3 regions of the Breznakia sp. PFB1-19 genome follow, and region 3 is predicted to be linked to each of the others. Evidence: predicted binding sites of a transcription regulator. Region 3 holds the regulator's gene; each other region holds the start of a gene.
The links. Region 3 encodes Rex, which represses fermentation and respiration genes when NADH is low (regulators of the CRP and FNR family bind a similar motif). Its sites were predicted from a motif close to GTGAANNNNTTCAC; they were not measured.

Region 1 (5,122 bases), on a different contig from region 3:
TTCTTCTTTACGATTTTCGCAGAAATGTTAGGTTTAATGTTATTTCCCAAAGTTAGTCAATTATTATCAAGAGAAAAAACCTATGTTGTGGCATGCGGAATGCCAATTATTGGAATGTTATTGTTATTTATCTCTGGAATGTATGCACCAAATAGTGTAGTACTTGTTATGGGGTCAGGTCTTATTTTGAAATTTGGTTCAGGTCTATCTTTAGGGGTTACAACAGTTGCAATTGCCGATTGTATTGATTATGGGGAATTAAAATTTGGAACAAGAAATGAAAGTATTATCTGTTCAGCACAAACATTCTTAATGAAACTTGCACAAGCAGTTTCTGGATTATTAACAGGAGTTGGATTGTCGTTGGTTGGTTATGTACCAAATGTACAACAATCAGCATCTGCAATTACTGGAATTCGTGTGTTAACATGTATTGTCCCAATTATCTTTGTTATTTTGAGTTTAGCGATCTACCGTAAGTTCTATAAATTAAAAGGAGCACGTCTACAACAGTTATCTTTAGATGTTCAAGAATTACATAAAGAAGAACAGACTAAAACTGAAAATGTAGAAATACCAAGTGAAGCAAACGTTGAATCAGGAACACTTGCAAGTGAATCTCAGTAATAAGATTTTACAAGTACGACTTGTCATTAGCGGTGTAATTATACTAAGTTTAGGAATTGCTTGTATGCGTTATAGTATGCAAGGAACGGATCCGTTTGTGACTATGAATATAGGAATTGCACAAACACTTCAAGTTAACTTTGGTACAGTTCAAATGATTGCAAATGTTATCTTACTTTTAGTGATGATTCGATATGCACGTTCTATGATTCATCTGGGAACATTTCTAGGAGTATTTGCTGTTGGATATTTAGCGGATTTCATGTTTAGCTACATTCAACAAATTCCATATTCCACAGTAACAATAATTTGTTTTTGCGCATTTGGTTTACTTGCATGTTGCTTTGGTGCAGCGTTATATATGTCAGGGGACTTGGGGATAGCACCATATGATGCATTTGGGCTTATTATTGAAACAAAACTTCATGTAAGAATCCCATTTCGATGGATTCGAATTATTAGTGATTGTATTTGTGTGACTATTGGTTTTGTTTTAGGTGCTCCAATTGGAATAGGAACACTTATTACAGCATTCTGTACAGGTCCTCTTATTACGTACTTTCGAACACTTATTAATCAACGAATAAAAGAGAGAACAAAATGTACAGTAGTCGTATAAATAATTATAGTAAGCAAAAAAGCATTATAGTGTGGGTTGCTTGAATATTAAAGAAAGGGTACTTGACAGAAACGTCGAGTGTCCTTTTAGAAATATTTATAATGCATGTTTACAGCAATCATCTATTGCATTAACTTTGACATCTAACAAGACGATTTTTCACAAGCACTTTAGATGCAACAAAAGATATATAATGCTATCCTTTATATATAGATAAATAAATATAGGAGGAAGATATGCAATTTGTTAAATGTGAAGGTTGCGATTCAATCGTAGCTGTATTATCTGAAGGAAATGTTTGTGCAGGTAAGGAAAATGAAGTATTAGTACCTAATACATCAGATGGGGCTGGTGAAAAACACGTTCCATATATTGTTTCAAATGATGGAGACGTATTAAAAGTACAAATCGGTGAAGTTGAACACCCAATGGTTGATGTTCACTGGATCGAAATGATCGTTGTAGAAACAAAAGATGGAATGATGATGAAACGTTTACACCCAGGTGATAAAGCATATGCAGAATTCAACATCAAAGGTGAAGAAGTTGTTGCTGTATATGAATACTGTAACATCCACGGACTTTGGAAATTAGAAATGTAATATAAAAGAGGCGGTTTCACACTGCCTCTTTGTCTATCTATTGGTTAATTTTACTGATTTCTACATCAAGAACTTCCACTTGGAAGTTTGAATATAAATCATCGTAGTATTCCACATGTTTTAGTTGATCATGGTGATCCACAATGAATACTGCTTTGACAAGGTTTTCAATTTCGTAAATATACGTACCTGTATATCTTGCAAAATTACGTAATTTAAAGTCGGATAGCAACTCGAAACCTTTGAGTTGTTTTTCTCTAGCAAGACGCAATTGTGTATACACGGGTTCATTTGTGATGAGATAAAACTTCACATCTGGATATTTTTCGAGTAGAACTTCTAAGCGTTTGGCATCTTTGATCATTGCATTATCTTCAAGTGAAGGTAGTGTAATGTATACTTTTGGTTCACGAATATCATGTAAATCAAGCACTTCTTCCAGCGGATTCATAATTTCAATACTTGGAAATACAAAACCTGTTTCTAAAGGTTCCAGATTTCGAGTGTAAAATACCTCAGTTGTTTTTAGTGTCACATCTTTATGTTGACGTTGTTTGCTTTCCTTTGGTTTTTGCACTGGAGCTTGTTTTTGTGGCTGTGGTTTACGGTTTTGTTTTTGCTGTGGCTTTTGATTTGTATGATTGGATCTACGTTGTTGTGGATTGACATTTGATTTGCTTAATTTCGTTCCATTGCTACGACTATGTTTTGGTTTAGTCTTTACTGGTTGTTCTTGTTTTGTAGGCTGTTGTACCTTTTTTTCAGGTTTAGCAGTACTTGTTTGTTTCTTTTTATCTGTATGATATTTCTTATTTTTATTATAAGATTTTTGATTCTTGTTTGACTTTTGTGTAGTCTCTTTCTTTTCCATGAATACGTCTCCTGTTAATGTTATTATTATACACTAAAATAGACGATGTTTGAAATGTGAATAAATTCGCAAAGCACTTTAATTACAAAAAACAAAGTGATATAATAAACACGTTACGAAATAGGAGGCTATTATGGCAAAAAGAACTGTTAAAGATTTAGATGTAGCTGGAAAGCGCGTCATTTGTCGTTGTGATTTCAACGTTCCTAGAAAAGATGGAGTAATCACTGATGACAACCGAATTGTACAAGCATTACCTACAATTCAATACCTAATTGATAATAAAGCGAAAGTTATCTTAATGTCTCACTTAGGAAAAATTAAAACTGAAGAAGACAAAGCAAAAAACTCATTAGAAGTTGTTGCTGCTGACTTAGCAAAAAAATTGCCTGGAGTTAATGTTACATTCTGTCCAGTAACTCGTGGTGCAGAATTAGAAGATATGGTTGCTAACTTAAAAGATGGTGACGTATTACTTATGCAAAACACTCGTTACGAAGCAGGAGAAACAAAAAATGATCCTGAATTGTCTAAATACTGGGCAAGCTTAGGAGACTTATTTGTTGAAAACGCATTTGGTTCTGTTCACCGTGCACATGCTTCAACAGTAGGAATCCCTTCAATTTTACCAAACGCATTAGGATTCTTAGTAGAAAAAGAAGTAGATATGCTTGGTAAAGCAGTAGATAACCCAGTTCACCCATTTGTTGCTATCATTGGGGGAGCAAAAGTATCTGATAAAATCATGGTAGTTGAAAACTTACTTAAAAAAGCTGACAAAGTTATTGTTGGTGGAGGTATGGCTTACACATTCCTTAAAGCACAAGGAATTGAAGTTGGTAACTCATTAGTAGAAGAAGATAAAATTGAATTAGCCAAAGAATACTTAGCAAAAGCTGGAGACAAACTTGTATTACCTGTTGACAGTGTATGTGCTGACAAATTTGCTGCTGATGCAAACACACAAGTAATCGAAGGAAATATTCCTGAAGGATGGATGGGACTAGATATTGGACCTAAATCAATCGCATTATTTGAAGAAACACTTAAAGGTGCAAAAACAGTTGTTTGGAATGGACCTATGGGTGTATTCGAAATGGAACCATTTGCTAAAGGAACTTTAGCAGTATGTACAGCAATCTCTGAACTTCCAGGGGCTACTACTGTTATTGGTGGTGGTGATAGTGCTGCTGCTGCAATCCAATTAGGATTTGCTGACAAATTCTCTCACATCTCAACAGGTGGAGGGGCATCATTAGAATACATGGAAGGAAAAGAATTACCTGGTATTGCGGTAATTTCTGATAAATAAGGAGATATCATGGCTAGAAAACCTATTATTGTTGGAAACTGGAAAATGAACAAAACAATCGCGGAAGCAACTGCTTTTATTCAAGCATGTGATGCTAACGCACACGATGGAGCAGACTTTGGAGTTGCTACATCATTCTTAGCTTTAAACGAAGCTAACAAACTTGCAAAAAACTTAATTGTTGCTGCGGAAAACTGTCACTTTGAAGATAATGGTGCATTCACTGGAGAAGTAAGTGTTCCAATGTTAAAAGAAATCGGTATTACGCACTGTATCATCGGACACTCTGAAAGAAGAGAAATGTTCGGAGATACTGATGAAACAGTAAACAAAAAAGCGAAAAAATTAATCGACAACGATATGACACCAATCTTATGTATCGGTGAAACTGAAGCACAATACGATGCTGGAGAAACAGAAAAAGTGATCCGTGAACAATTAACTGGATCATTAGCAAATCTTTGCGCAAACTGTGTATCTAACATGGTTATCGCTTACGAACCAATCTGGGCAATCGGAACTGGTAAATCAGCAACGAAAGAAGATGCACAAAACTGTTGTGCAATCGTACGTGACCAAGTTAAAGTTATGTACGGAGATGAAGCAGCTGAAAAAGTACGTATTCAATACGGTGGATCTGTAAAACCAGAAAACATTGTTGAATACATGGCTTGTCCTGATATTGATGGTGCATTAATTGGTGGAGCTTCTTTAAAAGAAGATTCATTCAATGACATCATGTCAAAAGTAAAATAGTTATATTACTTAGAAACGTCTGGGGTATCCTGGACGTTTTTTTGCGTGTCATTATTTTTTTGTGTATGATTATAGATAAGTAAGTGTGTCAATTTCGAAAAGAGGAAGAATGTATGAATGTATTAGAAGTAAAAGAATTACACAAAAAATATGGGAGTCGTGATATTTTACATGATGTCAACTTCCATGTAGCTCTTCATGAAATTGTAGGGTTTGTTGGTCCAAATGGAACAGGAAAAAGTACGACAATGAAATGTATTGCAGGTTTAACAGAGTTTCATCAAGGACAAATTTTGATTCATGGACATGATATTCAAAAAGATCGAATTGCTGCA
Region 2 (5,122 bases), on a different contig from region 3:
CAAAAACCTTTAGCTGATTTCTCTGAAAACTTCTCATGGATTATGGGAGGATTAGGAGCAGCTGGTGGAATGATGCGTTATGTAGGGTTCGCGACTCTATTAAAAATCATGTTATCAAACGACCTATGGGGAATCTACTTTGCTGGATTCGCTGCAGCAGCAGTTTTAGGAAATGTTGAAGCAACAGCTGGAGCAACATTGCTACTAGTAGCATTTATTGGTCTTGCAATTGCACTTTACGACTTTAACACTAGCATTCGTATGAAAGAGAATGCTGGAAGTGGAAATGGAGGTATGACTGATGGCATCTAATGCAACTGTTTATAAAAATACTACTCCTGCTCAAGCTTTAGACAAAAAAACGATGAACAAAATGGTTTGGCGTTCTCTAAATCTTCAAGCTTCATTCAACTATGAAAGAATGCAAGCTGCAGGTTGGTTATGGGGTATTCTTCCAGGATTGGAAAAAATCCACACTGATAAAGAAGACTTAAGTGCTTCAATGGAACACAACCTTGAGTTCTTTAACACTCACCCATTCTTAGTAACATTCGTTATGGGTATCGTTCTATCATTAGAACAACAAAAAGCTGATATTGCTACAATCCGTTCAGTACGTGTTGCAGCAATGGGACCATTAGGTGGAATCGGGGATGCATTATTCTGGTTTACATTAGTTCCAATTACAGCTGGTATTACAGCTAACATGGCAATCGATGGAAGTCTTGTTGGACCTATCTTATACTTTGTAATTACTTTCGGAGTACAAATGGGATTACGTTTCTGGTTAATGAACTGGTCTTATTCTTTAGGAACAAAAGCAGTTACTACATTAACAAAAAATGCAAAAGAATTTACTCGTGCTGCATCTATGCTTGGAGTATTCGTAGTTGGTGCATTAACTTGTAACTACGGAGCAACATCATTAGGAATGATGATTCCAAATGGTACAATAATTGATGAAACTGGTGCTGAAGTTGCTAACTATATCGATATTCAAGCACTATTAAATGGTATCTTACCAGCATTAATTCCATTAGCATTAACTTTAATGTGTTTCTTCTTGATTAAAAAGAAAAACTGGAGTGCTGTTAAATGTATCGCATTACTATTAGTAATCGGTATTGTAGGATGTGCTGTTGGTATTTGGTCAGGTGACTATCAAACACTTATCGACGTACCTTGGCATAACTAAAATATTGGAACTCTCTCTGTTCTAAGGAAAGTGTCGTTCATACGGCACTTTTTGTTGTTTTACGTAGATATGCTAGTATTTTTCATTGTAGTGAATGTGCCAAATAGATATTCAAAAAATAGATTAAAAAATGTGCAAAACTTTGGAAGTAGCGTATACTAGAAGAAAAGGTAGTAAATAGAGAGAGGCTACCAAGGAGGAAATAAATTATGCCAAATATAGTACTAACAAGAATCGATAATCGCTTGATTCACGGACAAGTTGCAACACAGTGGACTGGTGTAGTAGGAGCTAACTTGTTATTGGTCGCAAATGATGCAGTAGCTGGAGATGAGTTTCGTCAAGGGTTGATGAATATGGCAGCACCAGCATATGCACAAACACGGTACTTTACCATTCAAAAAACAATCGATATTATCGATCGTGCAAGTGATGCACAAAAAATTGCAATTATCTGTGAAACACCTCAAGATGTATTAAAACTTGTTGAAGGTGGAGTTCCAATTAAAAAGGTGAATATTGGAAATATGCATATGGCTGATGGAAAACGTCAGGTTGCCACTTCTGTAGCAGTTGATGATGCAGATGTAGAAGCATTTAAAAAGATGCAAGAATTAGGCGTAGAATTAGAGATTAGACGTGTGCCTGATATCGCAGCAGAAGATATCGATAAATTATTCAAATAATAAATAATAAAAAACTAGCAAACGGTCAAAATCGTTTGCTAGTTTATATATATAAGGATGTAAAAGACATTTTTGAGCTACCTGCATTAATTGTTGTGTATGAATGAATAAGGATGATAAGTTCACAGTAATTAGATGCAAAGAAGTAACTAGAGGATATATCTAAAGGTGCATGTGAATTGAATGTCAAAGTGAGAAGTCATGTACATTAATAAATAAAAAAATTGTCTATAATAAATTTGTGTGATGTATTACATAAACCTTTATTTCATGCATGATTCCGCGAAAGTTAAAATTTTCACAAAAGTTGAATTTTTCGGGTGATGTTAATTGACATTAACATTTGTTAATCATATAATGGTTAGGTAAAACGAAGGAGGACTTTTAACATGGCAGTAAAAGTTGCAATTAATGGTTTTGGACGTATTGGACGTCTAGCATTCAGACAAATGTTTGGTGCAGAAGGATATGAAGTCGTAGCAATTAACGATTTAACAGATCCTAAAATGTTAGCGCATTTATTAAAATATGACTCAGCACAAGGAACTTACGCATTAGCTAGTAAAGTAGAAGCTGGTGAAGGTTCAATCACAGTTGACGGAAAAGAAATTAAAATTTACGCAGAAGCTGACGCTTCAAAATTACCTTGGGGTGATTTAGATGTAGACGTAGTATTAGAATGTACTGGATTCTACACTTCAAAAGCTAAAGCAGAAGCTCACATTACTGCAGGAGCTAAAAAAGTTGTTATTTCAGCACCAGCTGGAAACGACTTACCAACAGTAGTATTCGGAGTTAACGAAGGTGTATTAACAGCAGAAGACACAATTATCTCAGCTGCTTCATGTACAACTAACTGTCTTGCTCCAATGGCAGACACATTAAACAAACTTGCTTCAATTAAAGCTGGAATTATGTCAACAATTCACGCTTACACTGGAGACCAAATGTTATTAGATGGACCTCACCGTAAAGGTGACTTACGTCGTGCTCGTGCAGCAGCAGTAAACATTGTTCCTAACTCAACAGGAGCTGCAAAAGCAATCGGATTAGTAATTCCTGAATTAAACGGAAAATTAATCGGTTCAGCACAACGTGTTCCAGTTCCAACTGGATCAAGTACAATCTTAGTATCAGTAGTTGATGGAGACGTTACAGTTGATTCAATCAACGCAGCTATGAAAGCAGCAGCTAACGATTCATTCGGATACACTGAAGACCAACTTGTATCTTCAGACATCGTAGGATCTACTTTCGGATCAATCTTCGATGCTACACAAACAATGGTTATCCCAATGGATAACGGAACTACACAAGTTCAAACAGTTGCTTGGTATGACAACGAAAACTCTTACACTAGCCAAATGGTAAGAACAATTAAATACTTCGCTGAATTAAGCAAATAATTTCAGAAAGCTCACTTAGGTGGGCTTTTTTCTTGCTTAAGTAAACTGAAAAGTGTATAGAAAAAGCCGGTTATATTTATCCGGCTTGTGTTTTATATTTTATCTTTCTCGTTAATGTATAAATCCATATCAATACAAGTACCAGTAATATGGCAAAAATCTATGATTTCTTTTCCTAAGGTGAATGATGGTGTAATTTCATCAGGGTAAAGAATGGGAACGATTTCTAAGTAGAGAGTAACGTCATACTTTTCATGAATTTCTTTTAGTATATCAGTTTTGGGGATTAAATCTTTAATAGTTGTGAGCAATTGATCTTCATTGTTAATGTTGTATTCATTAACGCGACCATACTCCCATAATGAAAATCCAAAAGGATGACCATCTTTTCGGAGTTCATTTCTATCTCTTCTTTTGCTTGGTTCTAATTGTAATATATCTGTGATCGTATCTGGGTTAAAATCTCCGCAAATTGAAAAATATGTATAACATTGGTTTGTTTCTTTCATGTAGTCACCTTTCTATTGTATATATGTGAATATCATAATTGTTATTCGTTAATGATTAAAATAGTTTTTCTTGTTTATGTGTGTTCTTTGCAGCATAAGTGAGTGGATATTGTTTTTGTAGTTGTCCAATGTATTTGTAGAGATGGGTGCGGTATTCGTTTTTATACTCTCTATCTTGATACATACGATTGAGTTTATCATAAAGATGTGGATGGGTTTGGCGAATATTCTGGAAAAATACTTTACGTGTTTGTCCACGCAAATACATCATCCCTGGCATAATATAGTCAAAGTCATGATCATAAGCAAATTTATACAATGTGTGCAAACTTTCTTTGTGATCTGTAATGTATGGAATGATTGGCATTAAGTGAATACCAACAGTCGCACTGGTTTCTTTTTTTATTATAGATGCTGCTTCTAATCGACTTGTTGAACTACTTGCACCGCTTTCTATCTGTTTTGCAATATCATCATTTGTTGTTGTCACAGTAAATGCAATATTAACTGATGCAACTTCTGATAACTGTTTCCACAAATCTAAATCACGTAAGATGAGTGCAGACTTCGTTGAAATATTTGTAGGCCACTTATGTTTGATTAAAACGGCTAATACGTCGCGCATCAATTCAAATTTCTTTTCAAGTGGTTGATAGCTGTCGCATACACCACCTAAGTTAATAGTGCCTTTTTCTTTGATCTTGGATAGTTCTTTATCCAAAACTTCAGCAATATTTTCTTTTACAAAGATGGTTTCATAATAATCATCAGATTCCATGTATTTGTGCGAGTAGAGTGCATAACAATATATACACTTATGCATGCATCCTCGATAAATATTTAAGTCATAAGGAAAAGGAAGCCGTCCTGGCTTCAATTTATGTAATGCACTTTTCGCTTGAATGATTTGAATGTTCATATATCTATAGTAGCACGATTTATAACAAGGGGGATGTTAGAATGACAAGCAGTGTATTATAATATAGAAAAATGAGGTGCAAGATGCGAAAAGCAAATAGAGAGATTAAAGATCGAAATGAAGTATTACAAGTAATAAAAAATAGTGATGTATGTCGAGTTGCATTCTTTGATGAAGAGTATCCATATATACTGCCATTTAACTTTGGTTTTACTGAGGAAGGTGGCCAACTTGTTTTATATTTTCATGGTGCTTTGGAAGGTAGAAAATATGAACTGATGCAAGCAAATCCAAATGTAGGGTTTGAAATGGATGGAAAGCATGAGTTGATGTATGATCATGAACACGGTAACTGCACAATGGCATATGAAAGTGTAGTAGGAACTGGGAAAATAGAAATTATCGAT
Region 3 (5,122 bases):
AAAAAGAAAACGTATAACCATTTTTATTCAACTGGTTATACGTTTAGTGCAATCCTTAACTTAATGACATTGTCCTACATATGACTTTTTAAAATATTCATTACTTTTCTCTTTTAAAAAACCCCTTATCATCAGACAATCTGATAACAAGGGATGTTTGTACTAAAATTTTAAGTTTTTAGGTGTCCGTGGGAATGGTTCAACATCACGAATGTTTTGCATACCTGTTAAGTACATTAACATACGATCAAATCCTAAACCAAATCCTGCGTGTTTACAACCACCGTAGCGGCGTAAATCCATGTACCATTGTAAGTGTTCAGTTTCCATGTTCATTTCTTTCATACGCGCTTCTAATACGTCATAACGCTCTTCACGTTGTGACCCACCAACAAGTTCTCCAACTCCTGGTACTAATAAATCACACGCAGCAACTGTTTTGTTGTCATCGTTGACACGCATATAGAATGCTTTGATATCTTTTGGATAATCTGTTAAGAATACAGGACCATCTACAACTTGCTCACAAATGTAACGTTCGTGTTCACTGTTTAAGTCCATCCCCCAGAATACTTTGTTGTCAAATTTAACATCTGCTTTTTCTAATATTTCAACAGCTTCTGTATATGTCATACGTTTGAACTGAGAATCACGTACTTTGGTAATACGGTTGATTGCATCTTTATCAATCATCGTGTTAAAGAAGTTCATTTCTTCTGGTGCATTTTCTAATACATAGTCAATACAGAATTTAATCATATCTTCAATTAAATCCATGTCATCATCTAAATCTGCAAATGCGATTTCTGGTTCAATCATCCAGAACTCACTTGCATGTCTTGATGTGTTTGAATTTTCTGCTCTAAATGCAGGTCCAAATGTATACACATCTCTAAAAGCCATAGCAAATGCTTCTACGTGTAATTGTCCAGTTACAGTTAAGAATGCTTCTTTACCAAAGAAGTCTTCTTCATAGTTTGCATCATCTCTAGTAGTTGCAGTAAACATTTCTCCTGCACCTTCTCCATCATTACCCGTAATGATTGGTGTATGTACATATACGAATCCTTGGTTTTGGAAGAATTCGTGAATTGCCATACTTAAGACACTACGTAGACGGAAAATTGCATAGAACGTATTTGCTCTAGGACGTAAATGCGCAATTTCACGCATATATTCAAATGAATGACGCTTCTTTTGTAATGGATAACTTGGATCACAAGCACCTAGTAATTCCATTTCTTTTACTTCTACTTCAAATGGTTGTTTACCTTCTGGTGTTGCTTTCAGTTTTCCCATAACACGAATGGCACTACCTGTACCATATTTTGTAATGGCATCATATCCTTTGATGTCACCTTTGTATACTAACTGACAATTTCGGAAGTAACTACCATCATTCATCTCAATAAATCCTACTTTTCCATTATCACGGTTGGTACGGATCCATCCTTCTAATTCTACATACTCTAATGAATCGATTTCCATGGTTGAGCCTGTTAGCATCATCTCATAGAGTTCTCTAATGGTAATAAATTCAAACATCGTTACTCTCCTTTTTTATCTTTCGCGTTTGTTTCAAATACAAGTTCTTGTATACTACTTACAACATCGACTACTTTTACGGATACGTAGTCTGGAACTTGTATATATTTATGCGTGAAATCAACGATTCCACGAATACCGTTTGCTATAAGTCGGTCCACAGTTTGTTGCACATTATCACTAATGGCAAGAATTGCAATACGACATCCTTCTGGCATTTCTTTTTCCAATTCATCGATTGGATAAACAGGTACACCAAAACGTGTTCCTTGTCGATCTGGATTGCTATCAAATGCAACCGCAATCTCTCCAACAACGTGGTCCCAATTGTTGTATTTTAGTAATGCGCGTCCTAAGTTCCCTGCTCCTACTAAAATAATCTTCTCATCAAAATCCACACCTAATTGTTCATTAAATATTTCGATTAAGGTATCAATATCATACCCATACCCTTGCTTTCCTAAATTCCCCAATAAAGAAAAATCACGACGAATCGTCGTTGACTCAATTCCTGTTAAAGCACTTAAATCTTTAGACATGATTCTCTCATTTCCATATTTCTTCAATCGTCTAAGCGCTTTAAGATATACCGGATATCTTTGTAAGGTTGCCTTAGGTACTTTTCTACTTTCCATGTTTATCACCCATGTGTATTGTAACACATAAGTGCTACTTGTGAAATAATTAATTTTCGTCACAAGTGATTCTAATGAACATATAAAATGATATGTATTTATGCACTTCTTTTCACATATCTACAAATACAACAAAAGGCGAATAAACGCCTCTTGTTATCGTATGATTAACCCTCTCTGTTAACCTGTATAAATCCTACACTTGAATGGGTAACTTGTCAATTTTGTGAGTTTGTTCACGAGTTAGTAATACGTTCAAGAATCACCTACTCTATTCTTATATAACTTCATCAAAATATTGCTTAATATAATCATCAACTGTTTTTCTTCCCATTTTTCTGTGGGAAAAACTTTTTGAGTTTACTATACTGTTTTTATTTTTGTCATATACATATTCAAGGCTAAAATCTAAATTAATATCATTTTTTTCTAAATACTTGTTCAAGAAAACAACTTCCTCATCAAAGTACTTAAATTCGTTCAGAAATAAACATCTTAAATTGCACTTCGGACATTTATTCTCATCACTACATTTCTCTTTTTCTCTATAATACGGTGCTTCTTCATTATCTTTTATAAATATATAGCAATTGCTCTTATCATAAAAGACCGTATCTTTAGCAGGTAAATAATTAAATATCACACTAATTTTGAAGTGCGTGTTTTCTTCTCCCTTTTCTCCCATTTTATCTTGAGAAACACTGAATTCTATATCATTTACACAAAAATGCTTAATCCAATGAAAAGTAGAAATTGGGCCCAGTCGATCAAAATACTGTGCGAACACCTCATGACTAACACGTTTTTTCGTTATATCAGATAAGTCGAGTAACCTTAACCAAAACGATATTTTTCTTACATCGATTCTTCGTCCTCTAAAAACATGATAATCTTCTTGTCCAAATATTTTTGAAGCTTTGTATGCATGATTTTCAGAAACTCTTGCTATTAAACTTCTCTCATGTCCACTTAATGGAAGAAAATCATTTTTTTCAATCATTTTTTTACTTGTTTTTGGATGATCATTTCGTACCTTCCCTTCCAAGGTACTGCTAACTAGATCCGTTATTGAATAAATATCATATAAGAATCCTTCAAACTTCTTGTTTGAGTTTTTGTCTTGCATTTTGGAAAGCATTTCATTAATTTTTCCATATAATGTTGCAATAACTCCATTATTTTGATCAACTTTTTCATTGCTTGTAACTCCATTCAACATCCCAACATCATGTAGATAGCATGCAGCAAAAAGTATAAATTTCTCATCTTTATTCAAGTTTAAATAACCTAATAACTTTTCATTCATAAGCGAATAGTTTTGAACTAATTCCAAAGAATGCTCTTGATTATGTAAAGTGAAAAATGTTAAATCCTTAGATCCATTTTTCCAAATGTTTTCGAGGTAATAGTGAAGTTGTAAAATAATATCCTTATCATTGCTTGAACCTAGTTCTAAGTCAATCAACTTTCTAACTTTATCATAATTAAAGTCTACCTCACCACAAAAATAATCACATTCATCAAGCATTTCACTTACCATATTAAAAAAAGCATTCAAATCAAAACTTCTATAGTTTAGATACGCCATAATTCTATATTCCCAAAATTCAAGCGGTGTTCCATTTCGCTTTATCAAAATTGTGTCATCTAATTTGAAGAGTTCCATGAAAAAAGATGTAAACAACTTCTTGTACTCACTTGATTCAATTTTTATTTCTAATTCATTATACTCACTTGGATATACATTGAATATAATCAACTCTGTATCCTTATCATTATTCTTTTCATCCTTTTTAAAAAAGACATTATCGAAATTAATAAAAGAAGGATTAACTAAATCATTATTTTCTAACTCACTTTCCCAAAATGCCAATAAAGTATTAATTATCTTTAGATTATCTATCTTAGATATATATGCATCGTTAAGGTTTTGCATATTTCCCAAATCATTTTTCTTTGAAATATCGACTTGTTTATTCGCACGACATACCAAAATCTTATAGTACTTTTTACATTCAGAAATCCAATAATTTCCATTAAGTTCTATTTCGGAGTCTTCAGTTATATTAAATTGTACACTTTCCGCGAAAAATATATCATCCCTTAACTCAAGTAACTTCAAAGGAAAAGAGTTGTAATGTTGCAGTGCTTCAACTTCAAAATCATTAGTGTCTTTATAATCAAAAATCATTTCACATTCTGAATATATTTTTATCCATGACAATTTTGCACTTGAGTTTAAATATTTTTTTATTAAATCATTTTGCTCAAATATATCTCTTATTTCAATATACCATTTCTTTGATTCATCAGTTGCGTCAAAACTTTGTATACATTTTAATAAACATAAATAGTAGTAAGTTAACACATTGATGTTCTCACACGCTTTTTTATATGTATTTAGATATTCAACAACTCTCGTTAATAAGTAACTATATTTTTCTTGACAATTGTGGCAGTATTTTAATAAATTCATTACGCAATAGTAAAAATTGATATCAGTAATATCTGTATTTAAACTTTTCGTGGATTTGTTTTCCACATTACTAATCCAATCAATATCAAAAATTTGATCAACTAACAAATAAAATTTCTTATCATATGCTATTTTTCTCGTTAAAAATGAAGCTTTTCTCTTCGAATATGTTGAATACTCTTTTTTTATTTTGTTTTCTTCGTCTTCTTTGTTTATACCTAGTTTACTGCTATTTAACAATTTCTGTATTTGAAATTCATAGTTTTCATGTCTTGCAGTTATTGCATTGAATAATGCTTCATCTATTTCTTGGTTTGCATTAATTGATGCATTTACTAAAGAAATATCACTTGATAGATATCTTAATATACTTGCACAACTCTTATCTTCTGTATATAAAAGAGAACACTTTGATTCGTTTGTGCATATTTTTTTATTATTATAATCAGCTTCATTAATCTCTGAA

Region 1: a site for Rex is predicted at 2,776-2,789, ahead of M2098_RS08505 (phosphoglycerate kinase). Genes of this name have one in related genera too.
Region 2: a site for Rex is predicted at 2,170-2,183, ahead of gap (type I glyceraldehyde-3-phosphate dehydrogenase). Genes of this name have one in related genera too.

The regions. Positions count from the first base shown of each region.
Region 1 covers NZ_JARXXJ010000017.1:23,405-28,526, reverse strand. Annotated here, with positions in the region: gene melB (melibiose:sodium transporter MelB) at 1-627, shown strand, start outside; gene M2098_RS08520 (DUF6198 family protein) at 581-1,246, shown strand; gene M2098_RS08515 (desulfoferrodoxin family protein) at 1,483-1,848, shown strand; gene M2098_RS08510 (hypothetical protein) at 1,886-2,719, opposite strand; gene M2098_RS08505 (phosphoglycerate kinase) at 2,853-4,031, shown strand; gene tpiA (triose-phosphate isomerase) at 4,041-4,787, shown strand; gene M2098_RS08495 (ABC transporter ATP-binding protein) at 4,901-5,122, shown strand, end outside.
Region 2 covers NZ_JARXXJ010000004.1:26,376-31,497, reverse strand. Annotated here, with positions in the region: gene M2098_RS03200 (PTS sugar transporter subunit IIC) at 1-312, shown strand, start outside; gene M2098_RS03195 (PTS system mannose/fructose/sorbose family transporter subunit IID) at 302-1,195, shown strand; gene agaV (PTS N-acetylgalactosamine transporter subunit IIB) at 1,405-1,881, shown strand; gene gap (type I glyceraldehyde-3-phosphate dehydrogenase) at 2,271-3,287, shown strand; gene M2098_RS03180 (DUF4279 domain-containing protein) at 3,380-3,796, opposite strand; gene M2098_RS03175 (radical SAM protein) at 3,852-4,715, opposite strand; gene M2098_RS03170 (pyridoxamine 5'-phosphate oxidase family protein) at 4,799-5,122, shown strand, end outside.
Region 3 covers NZ_JARXXJ010000044.1:24-5,145, forward strand. Annotated here, with positions in the region: gene asnS (asparagine--tRNA ligase) at 163-1,545, opposite strand; gene M2098_RS11365 (redox-sensing transcriptional repressor Rex) at 1,548-2,180, opposite strand; gene M2098_RS11370 (hypothetical protein) at 2,458-5,122, opposite strand, start outside.